DNA from 2 places in the Oceanobacillus sp. M60 genome. Region 2 is predicted to be linked to the other one. Evidence: riboswitches for the same ligand, from Rfam matches in the RefSeq annotation. Region 2 holds a riboswitch; the other holds the start of a gene.
What was found. A riboswitch is a leader RNA that binds a small molecule or an ion and turns the genes downstream of it on or off. The one in region 2 is predicted to bind S-adenosylmethionine.

Region 1: it holds a riboswitch for S-adenosylmethionine, as region 2 does, so the genes downstream of both, ACW0TQ_RS11930 (iron-containing alcohol dehydrogenase family protein) here and ACW0TQ_RS02115 (homocysteine S-methyltransferase family protein) in region 2, are expected to answer to the same signal.

What each region holds. Positions count from the first base shown of each region.
Region 1 is NZ_JBSSNH010000004.1:261,365-266,810, reverse strand. Features, by position in the region: gene ACW0TQ_RS11940 (glutathione ABC transporter substrate-binding protein) at 1-519, opposite strand, end outside; gene ACW0TQ_RS11935 (MetQ/NlpA family ABC transporter substrate-binding protein) at 576-1,391, opposite strand; gene ACW0TQ_RS11930 (iron-containing alcohol dehydrogenase family protein) at 1,415-2,515, opposite strand; SAM riboswitch class I at 2,613-2,729, opposite strand; gene ACW0TQ_RS11925 (hypothetical protein) at 2,982-3,197, shown strand; gene ACW0TQ_RS11920 (YolD-like family protein) at 3,194-3,469, shown strand; gene ACW0TQ_RS11915 (YibE/F family protein) at 3,547-4,329, opposite strand; gene ACW0TQ_RS11910 (YibE/F family protein) at 4,326-5,438, opposite strand.
Region 2 is NZ_JBSSNH010000001.1:416,197-421,642, forward strand. Features, by position in the region: gene ACW0TQ_RS02105 (5-methyltetrahydropteroyltriglutamate--homocysteine S-methyltransferase) at 1-785, opposite strand, end outside; gene ACW0TQ_RS02110 (cyclase family protein) at 821-1,570, opposite strand; gene ACW0TQ_RS02115 (homocysteine S-methyltransferase family protein) at 1,597-2,649, opposite strand; SAM riboswitch class I at 2,767-2,867, opposite strand; gene ACW0TQ_RS02120 (hypothetical protein) at 3,262-3,564, shown strand; gene ACW0TQ_RS02125 (YitT family protein) at 3,843-4,706, opposite strand; gene ACW0TQ_RS02130 (GNAT family N-acetyltransferase) at 4,887-5,312, opposite strand; gene ACW0TQ_RS02135 (phosphoribulokinase) at 5,347-5,446, opposite strand, start outside.

The DNA.
Region 1 (5,446 bases), on a different contig from region 2:
GTGTGCCGGTAACGCTGCAAAAGGATATTCTGTTTTAAAATGAACAGTGTAATCGTCAATAACTTCTACCTCGGAAATCATATTGTACATGATCGCCCGTGGAGAACCAATTTCCGGATCAAGCGTACGGTCAATATTTGCCTTTACAACCTCCGCATTAAAATCAGAGCCGTCATGGAAGGTCACATCTTGACGAAGCTTGAATTCCCATGTCGTATCATCAATTTGTTCCCACTCCTCTGCCAACAAAGGCTGATTTTCCATATTTTCATCCTGGGTAACAAGCGTTTCAAAGATATTTCTTTGTACATCACTGGACGGAGTATCATTGGATGCTGCCGGGTCAAGCGATACAGCATCGGCTGGTGTGGTAATAATTAAATCGCCGCCCTGCGATCCTCCCTCTGTCGTATTGCTGTCAGAGGATGCATTGTCATCTGGTTCACTGGCACAGGCGGCAAGTATCAGGCTGAACAGAGCAATAAATGCAAGTACATATATCTTTTTCTGTATTCTCATGATGCTGTTTTCTCCTTTAAGTATAGTAGTCTGGTATATTACCTGAAAATATGGATTTACCAGCCTGGAACAACAGAGCCGTCAAAGTTTTCTTCAATAAATTCTTTCACTTCGTCTGTATGGTAAATATCAATAAACTGCTGAACAACGTCATCATCTTGGTTTTCTGTACGAGCTGCAATCAAGTTAACGAATGTAGAATCCTGCTCGATAAAGAGCGAATCATCATTGGGTGAAAGCCCTGCTTCAATTGCAAAGTTTGAATTGATTGCTGCTGCATCAACTTCGCCAAGCTGTCTTGGAATTTGTGCAGAGTCTAATTCCAGTAATTCAAGGTCTTTCGGATTGTCAATTACATCATTTACGGTTGCATTTACACCCAAGCCTTCTTCTAATGTGATAAGACCAGCTTGTTCAAATAATAATAAAGCACGTCCGCTGTTTGTAGGGTCGCCAGGGAGCCCTAATGTTGCGCCATCAGGAAGGTCCTCCAGAGAATCAACCGATTCGGAATAAACTCCCATCGGGAAAGTAACGGTATCTGCTACCTTCACTATATCCAAGCCTCTTTCTTCCACCATGCTGTCCATAAAAGGCTCTGTCTGGAAGCTGCTGATGTCAATTTCACCTTCATCCAGTGAAACGTTTGGCATCACATAATCACTAAAAACCACAGTTTCAATTTCTAAATCGTCTTCTGCTGCAATTTCAGCTATTTTTTCAACAATTTCTTCATGTGGACCAGCTGTTACACCTACTGTCAATACGCCGTCTTCAAGTAAATCTGAACCGCTCTCTTCCTCATCTCCTCCGCAAGCAGCGAGGAAAACGAATAATAAAGCTGTAATAAGAAGTAAATATTTCTTTTTCATGATGATTTTCCTACTTTCTTTTTTTATTTAGTAACACTCTCAAGTTGTAAAAATGCGTCGATAACGGTATTTGCATTAATTTCTTCTTTCATCAAATGAATGGATTCTTCTTCCCGTGTCACTTTTTTCGCAATGGTTTCCAGCAGCTCCTGATCATCCGTATGTATGGAGAAGTCTGCTAATTTTGTCGGGAAGCCCCATGTATCATAGTAAGCTAATAGCTTCGTAAGCTCGTTTTTATCCTGTTCGATAGCAAGCTGAGCTAAAATGCCGTAGGATACAATTTCCCCGTGAAGTGAATCGGCAATCTGCGGGGCAGCAGTTAACCCATTATGAATGGAATGCGCACCTGCAATTCGTCCAGCTTTTCCGCCGAAGCCGCCAACCATACCGCCTGTTGCGATAATTGCTTCGATAACACGAATAAGAGCATCAGTGACTTGGTTACTCTCACAAGCTTGGATTGCTGCTTCACTGTCATCCAGCAAAATATCCTTGCAGGCACGAGCGGCGAATTGAGATATTTGCAGCCAGACTGGAAGCGTGCCTTCAGGGTAGAAGGCTTCAACTAGAGAGCGAGCTTCATAGAATTTGGCTAACGTATCGCCAATGCCTGCTTTTAAGTATTTTACAGGAGCTTCTGCAATAATTGCTGGTTCTACCACTACGAGTGTATTAGATTCAGGAAACTCAGTGTAATGAGAATGAGCACCATCTTCCTGATAAAAGACGCTTAATGGCGTCCAAGCTGCGCAGGTGGCGGCAATCGTTGGGATTAAGATACTTTTTATTTGCGCATTGGCAGCCGCTGCTTTGGCAATATCCAGAGCTGTTCCCCCGCCGATGCCGATGACAGCATCTATTTGCTGTTCTTCATAAATCGAGGCCAGTCTGTCAGTTCGTTCCACGGTGCAATGCCCATCTGCAGTATGTATATCTTTTTCCTCTATTTGATCCAGCAATGCAGAAGGAAGATATGGTTTTGCTTTTTCCCAAGCAGTACGCCCGGCAACTACAGCAATCCGCTTCACCCGCAAGTCATTCAGATTTTCTATCAGGTATTCCAGAGAACCTTCACCGATTTGATAATGGCTGGGCGATCCCTTTACAGTAACTGTTTGCATGGTAAGATAACCCCTTTTACATGTGTTTAAATGCTACATAAAAAACCTCTCTATTTTGTTCTAGAGAGGTTGAATAAGTTCATTTACGAAACGTCCTCTCTTATTTTCCAAAGCACATTATGCACTTTGCAGGATTTAGCACCTTTTTTAGAACGAGTTCTAGAAAGGTTGCCGGGCTTCATCGGGCCAGTCCCTCCGCCACTCTCAATAAGAGTTCTTATGTAACTGTGGATACATTTTAATATGAAATATGAGAAAAGTCAAATATAGCTTGATGCAAGGGAGCTGGCGGGCTAATTATGTTAATCAGCACCATTTTTGGTCCCAAAATCCAAATACTTGAACGGATTATCGCTCGTTTCTTTTAAAACACATTCATCCATTTATTTCATGTTTACTCTTTCTTATTTTTTGATATAATAAGAACAAATGTTCAGAACAAAAGTTCTTGTTCGGAGGAATAAATATGATTGGATTACTTCATCATTCTCTGGATAAAAAGGAAAAAATCATGATCTATTATATCGACCGCCATAACAATGTGACGCAGCGGGTTATTCGGGTGGTGGATATAGATGATAAAAGGATTCTTGCTTATTGTTATTATAAAAAACAGGTGCGCAGCTTTAAGATAGAAAATATTTTATCCATAGGGTGTGTAAAAAGGAGCGTCGGGGCTTGAATATTCGTGTACAGGAAGAAAGGAATACGAAAGAAAAAACAATGTTAAATGAGCGGCAACGGAAGCAGAATTGCTTTCAATTAATTATCGCTCATAAAGATAATTTGCTTATTGAAGTGAAATGCTATCAGGACTGTCATGTTCATCATATAAAAGGATATATAGACAGCATTAACTATCAAGACGAGCACATAGCCATAGTTGATAAGCTGGGTCAAAAGGATTTTACAATCATTAAGTTTAATGATGTAATGGACGTTTTTATATTGTAGATAAAAACCCGAATGTATTCCAAGCGGAATCATTCGGGCTTATTTCTAAACATAAAACAGCGTAAGGCTGCTTTTACCTATTTCTGCTCATCCAACGCGATGTCCTTTTTCTTCTTCTTCAAATAATACGCACTCATCAGAGAAGCAATTGGAATAACCAGAGCGATGCCAAGGCCCGAAATAAGGATTCCAAGCATTTCATCATTGAACACTTTGGCATTTATAATTTGTCCAAGAGAGTAATCTAAATCCTTAAACCAGATTAGCAGCCCCATATACCCTCCGAAAAAGGCGAAGAATAGCGTGTTTGTGCTTGTACCTAGAATATCACGGCCAATACGAATGCCGGCGAAGAATAGATTCTTTCTGGAAATTTCCGGATTCTGGTCGTGGATTTCACGCATCGGAGAGGTGATTGAAATGGCAGTATCTACAATCGCCCCAATCGTGCTCATAATAATCACAGCTGTAGCAATTTGAATGAAATTTAATCCAATATGCACATTGAAAGCTGTGATTTCTCCAGATTCTTCTTCCCCAAGTCCATAAATCATGGATTGTTCGGTTAAAATAATAATGAAAAAGATTAAAATAACCATTGTTGCAATGGTAGATAAGAAAGCAAGCATCGTTTTATTATTTACCCGGTTGATGAAGAACAAGCTGACTGCACTGATGAAACCACATGCAATAAGCGTAATAATAATTGGATTCCCGGACGGGTCATTCATGACGAATACAGCCATAAGCACAATGATAAAATTGATAAAGAGGGCAATAAAAGAGCGTACACCCTTCATACCGCCGACCCAAGCCATTAATGCAAATAATATGATTGCCAGTAATACGAGTACATTCATAATTTCGCCTGCTTTCTCCGGATAAAGAAAATGGAAATATAGATGGCAATTGGAATGGTCAATACAATCCCAATGCCGCCGACTAAAGCACGTGTTAATTCAAGGGAAAGGTTCATTGATATGGTAAAGCCGAACGGTGCTGCATTTTTAAAATAGATTAGCAGCATGGGAAGGGACCCGCTGACATAGGCAAAAAATAAAATATTGGTCATGGTGCCCATGATATCTTTCCCGACTTCGTAACCTGCTTTTTTTAATGTTTTTAAATCAATCCGGTTATTTTTCTCATACATTTCAAACATGGAAGCAGATAAAGTAATCGCAACATCCATAACAGCCCCTAAGGAACCAATTAGTAACCCTGCCATAAATATGGTTTCCGGGTTCCTGGTTAAAAAGGCCATTTCTTCATAACGCAGTCCTTCTTCGCCAGTGAAATGCAGTGCTGCATAAGCAATCACCAATGAAATTACGGTCCCTATCAATGTGGCTAAAATAGCTGTATAGGTTTTTTCGTTAAATCCTGTCGCCATCAATAAGGAGAGAATGGTGAAAATAATAATACTGATTGCAGTAATAACAGAAAGACTGATGCTTGGATTCTGTATATAAATATCTAATGCAAATGACAAAATAGCTGCATTGACAAACAAACTCAGTGCGGATAGAGCACCTCTGGATTTTCCGACTGCTAATAAAATAATCAGGAATATCCATGCGACAAACACGAAATATTTGTCCCGTTTAATATCCCCTGTTGCTTCTCCGTCTTGAGCAAGAAAGATTTCATCGCCTGCAGATAACTCATAGTCCAATGCCAGGGACTGGACATATTCATTATCAAATTCAGTTATTTCTCCTTTATCTGATCCATTTTTTACTTCTCCAACGATATGCTGGGTGACTTTTTCATCTTGATTGCCATGCTCATCTGGCTGATCTTCTCTATTTATTTCTTGAACATCGGTTATGTGAACAATCGTTCTATCATATAAATCATAATTGTTATTGATAAATATCATCGATGCGATAAAACCGATTAGTAATAGACAGACGGTAATATATTCGGTCCTGGTCCGATTTTTTAACCATGCCTTCAATGTAATCACTCCAAAAA
Region 2 (5,446 bases):
AATAAAGTAGGGGCTATTTTTGCATAGCTTCCTTCAAATGCCCATTTCGAACGATAATTTCCACGACAAAGATGCGTGGTAATCGTCAAATCTTCTGGTTTGTCTTCCAACACGCTGTTTAGTACATACAGTGCCAAGTCAATAAAATACTGACGGTCCTTTCCATCTTCCGTTGTCGGGAAATTCTCTACATTTAACCCCGCAATATACACATCATCCAGCTGAAGGTAGCGGCATCCCGCATCATAAAAAGCTTTGATTGCATCACGATAGGTTTGGATGACATCCTCTGCATATTCTGCAATACTTGGATAAACCTCGGGATTTACAATTCCTTTCCCAAATAATTGATTCGGACTTGGAATCGTTTGTTTGGCAATCGCACGGTCTCCGACGATTTCTTTGAATTCCACAAACTCCTTAACATGCGGGTGATCCGGATTAAAGGAAACCTTTCCTGTGACACGCACATTATAGCGTTCTGTTTCTTCTCCAACAAATTGAAATCCTGTATCCGGCACATATCCTTCCACACCGTTTAGATGCTCTTGAAAATCCGTATGCCAAAAGCGGCGTCTGAATTCCCCGTCCGTAACAGCGCTTAAGCCGACTTCAATCTGCTTATCTACGATACGTTTGATTTCTTCTGTTTCAATCTGATGAAGATCCGCTTTGGAAATAGCTCCTTCTTGAAAGTTCTTTCTAGCTTGATGAATCCGTTCCGGCCGCAATAAACTTCCGACATGGTCTGCACGAAATGGTGCTTTCACTGCTGTTTTTGTCATGTTATTCCTTCTCCCTTTTTGGTAGATAGTATTTATTATGGCAAAATGGCAAACGATCGAACTGGAAAACCGCTTGCTTTTTCAGGCTTGGGACTAATATTGAAAATCACAGCTCCTTTTGCCGGCAATTGATCCAGATTCGTCAGCAGCTCTACTTGAAAAGTATCCTGCTCTAATACATAATACTCGCCGATCAATGAACCATTTTTTCTGGCATCCACAGCCGCATCCGTGTCAAACGTTTCATGACCCACTGCTTTAATCTGTCTTTCTTCAAATAAGAACTTCAGAGCATCGAGCCCCCATCCGGGTAAATGACTGTCTCCATTCTCATCCTTATTCTCAAATGCACCTTTATCCGGCCAGCGCTTGCTCCAATCTGTCCGTAACGCGACAAATGTACCCGCTTCAACCTTTCCATGCACCTCTTCAAAAGCTAAAATGTCCTCCACCGTTAAAATATAATTATGGTTTTCTCCGGCTGCTTCTGATTTATCAATCACAACGATTGGGAGGACAACTTCTTTTAAATCCAGCTCCTCTAAATAGCGCTGATCACGAACAAAATGAATAGGTGCATCAATATGTGTGCCATATTGTCCGGAAACACTGAACTGCTGTGCGAAAAACCCGTCATCATGCGTATATAATGTTTCAAACTCGGCATCTTTAAATGCGGCAAAATGCGGCGAATTAGGACCGAATGTATGTGTTAAATCTACCCATGTTTTTGATTTTAGTGTTTCTAACGCGTGTAAGATTTCATTTTCTTTGGTAACTGTCATGATAAGCCGCCTCCCAATATATTGTTTTACGCTTTTGTTTTGTAATCTGTGATATGATCCTGCAATGTTTCATCTTCACCAAATAAAAAGTGTTTATGCATATCTGGAGAATAAATTGAATTAATTGTTTCGATGCCGACAGCTTCCGCAACCGCACGCAGCATTGCCGGTGAAGCTCCACAGCATAAACCGATATAATTCACGCCGATGCTATGTGCTTGTTTCGCCCATTCTGCCAGCTCATAGCGGTTATGATATAGCGGATCCAGAGAAGTCGGGAAGGTTGTTTCCGTTGGTAAATGACAGCTGCACCCTCCATCCGGCAAGTTAAAGAAGGTTGGATTCTCTTCTGTTGTCCGGTATGGAATCGGCAGTGCTCCAACATACCCGTCTACTTTGTCACGAATCTTTTCTAAATACGGCTGCATCGTGTCCGGCCCCCGGAAACAGTTCATCCCAACAACCAAGGCGCCGTTATCCTCTAAAATCTTACATGACTCTTCCACTGTGTAACCATCACGTAAAATGTTTTCACCCATTAATCCCAAGGTAATAACTGCCGGTAAATCATATTTTTTAATTTCCTCTAAAGCAATCAATGCTTCTTCATGGTAATAAAAAGTTTCTCCGTTAATATAGTCAACATCCTCATCCTTACACCATGAAACCATTTCATTAAACATCGCTCTGACTTTATCCTTGGATTCCTGATCTTCCGGATTAAAAATATTGGTGTTCGATATATTTCCTGCAACCAGAGCTTCCTCTGTCGGATGTTCCTTTGCTACTTCCTTCGCTAATTTAATAGCATTTCTATTTAGAGGCTCTAATAAGTCCTCTTTACCGATAATGCGCATTTTTTCTCGGTGTGCGTTGTATGTAAAGGCAAGCACTACATCGGAACCTGCTTTCATGTAATCACGATAAACTGCCTTTAGCGTTTCCGGGTTATCCAGCGCTACTTCGGGTACAAAGGAGCCCGCCTGCAAATACCCTCTGCGCTCCAATTCAAATAAATATCCTTCCCCTGCAATAACTGTTCCTTGCTTTAATCGCTCTTCCAAACTTCTTTTCGCCATCGTTCCATTCCTCCTGTAAGCTTTTAATTATTTGGTTCGCTGCGGATAAGTCGATATAGACACGAAAAAACCTCTTCTTTCAGAAAGAAGAGGTTTTGAGTACGATATCAATGTCTCTTCTTATCTGCTAGCTAACGCTACTGGAATTGGCACAGTTCTTTTATAAGTCTGTTGCCGAGGCTTCGAAGGGCCAGTCCCTCCACCTCTCTGGATAAGAAAATGTATTGCTATTTATTTGTTGTAGATAACTATATATCTATTTGAATTCCATGTCAATAAGAAATTTTAAAAATATTTCAGCGGTTTTTGAATCGGTTTGAATGAATCTTGTAAATATCTCATATCATAGAGAGAAGTTCCAAACACGCACGGCTTTATATCTCTAAGCAGATGTTTAAATTCCGTAAAAAAAAGGAATGTTAATTTCATGGAGAAAAATTCATAAAATGTTCAAAAAGTATAGACACACCCGAAAAATAAGCATATAATACAAATTAATTCTAAAACATGTAGACATTATATTGAATTTATTCTTCATTATTGGTATAATTAATTCTTTCGCTTTAAGAAATCGAATCAAAAAATATATTTATCATACGGAAGGGGGCGTAGATGTTGAATAGATATTTGATGATTGCTTTAATGATTATCCTTTTGCCAATGACACAATTATTCCCAGGTGTACATCACAGCTACGTTCTCACCGATCATGAAATACTGATTGATTCCCAATCGTCACCTGATTTAGGCGTTGGCGGAAATGACCAGCAAGATAAATCATTTATAGCAAGTCCAGGTTTAGTCATTACCTTATTCTTATTAGGCAGTCTCTGTTTATTCACTACGATTGTGCGGGTCAACCGTACGAAACAGCTGCTGACACCTGTTTTCTATCAATCCAATTTCGTGGTTTAAGCCTCTTTTAATAAAAAAATTAAAAATTAAAAGAGGAGGCAAAAACTATGATGATTTTCAGATTAATTGTTATTGGGTTCTTTTCACTGACTGCATTGTCCGTTTTCACTTATCAAGGTGTTGAGGTATTTCATGCAGTTGCGGATATATTCAGAGCAAAATCATAAGCTATCGTGTACCCCTTCGTACAATAAGCTTTTTCACCCTATACTAATCAAAAGGCAGCCAATGAAATGGATTCATTGGCTGCCTTTTTTGATTTAAGAGAAGTCGATGCTTTATTTAAAATTACCGCCGCGTACTTCTGACACATCATAGACAGTTACAAATGAAGTGGCATCGATATCTTGAATCGTTTCTTTCATTTTACTTTCTTCCAGTCGTGTAATCACACATTTAATTTGTTTAAATTCCTTTTTGGAGTAGCCGCCTTCTACATGCTGTAATGTACAGGCACGTCCCAGCCGGTCGCCAATTTCTTTCATCATCTCATCTGCATGCTCGGTAATGATATAAACTGCTTTTGTACTGCTTAATCCTTCTTCAATAATATGAATGACCTTGGAAGCTATGTAATAAGCAATACCGGACATCAGGGCCCCTCTTAATCCAAACACCGTGGACACTACGATAAATACAAATAAATTCAGAAATAATATTAAGTCACTCGTTCCAAAAGGCAGCTTTCGGGATAATAATACAGCAAGCATATCAATCCCATCCAACGCTCCTCCATTACGTAGTGCCAGTCCCATGCCAAATCCAATAATGATCCCGCCGACAACAGTGACAAGCAGGGTATCTCCTTCGATTTCAATAATAGTTGGAATATGATGCATCAGGCTGGTGCTTATAGCCAAAGAAGCAATACCGAGGATAGAGAAGATTGCAAAACTCTTGCCGATTTGTTTATATCCTAAGTAAATAAAGGGAATGTTTAAAATAGCAATCAGGATTCCTAATGGCAATCCGGTCCACTGCGAACCGACAATACTTAACCCGGTTACACCGCCATCAGAAACATTATTAGGTATCAATACAGCTTCTAGTCCATACGCAGTAATGAACCCGCCGATGATAATAATCAATCCTCTTGAAAAAAGCATTGCCTTTCTTGTTTTTTTCGATTGTGCTTTCTTCATCCAATGTTCCTTTCTTCGTCATACATTTTGTTACCCTAAATTCCAATGTGTTTAGGTTCCCACATTTCACATGGAATAACCTGTACTTTTTTTAATATTATTTATTATACGCTTCTCGATTTCAAACTCAACTATTTTGCAGGTGAAAAATGTATAACGTGATAAGGACATGCTCTATCATTAAAGCTCTTTTTTAAAAACATAACTCACCTTCGAATACCCCATTCTTTTTTGATAAAACCGATGTGCATCCTGACGCTGCAAGCCTGACGATAAAGCAACAGATGAAAAATTATGTTGCTCTGCCCATTGATGGACAAATTTCAAGAGCTGTTCTCCATACCCCTTCGAACGACTATGTTCATCTGTTACTAAATCACATACCCATACAAATCTGCCATAATACAGTGTGGTCATTGGTTTAAACCCGACAACAGCAACCATTTTCATTCCTTCGTACAAAGCGGCTAAATGGTAACGATCTACCTCCACTGCTTCTTTTACAAGTTCCAGATAGCCGGATTCATCAAGATGCACTCGCAATTGACGCATTACCTTATACGCCTCCCGCCATGCTTGTTCTGTTGTTAATTCCTTTATTTCCATAAATAAAGCCCCTTCCCAATAAAATAAGCTTTGATTATTCGATTGATAATTGCTGTTTCTCTATATGCATCCCTTGTTTATCCGTAAAAAGAATAATATCTGCCTTCTCTTTCAATGGATGCATAAAATGGCTG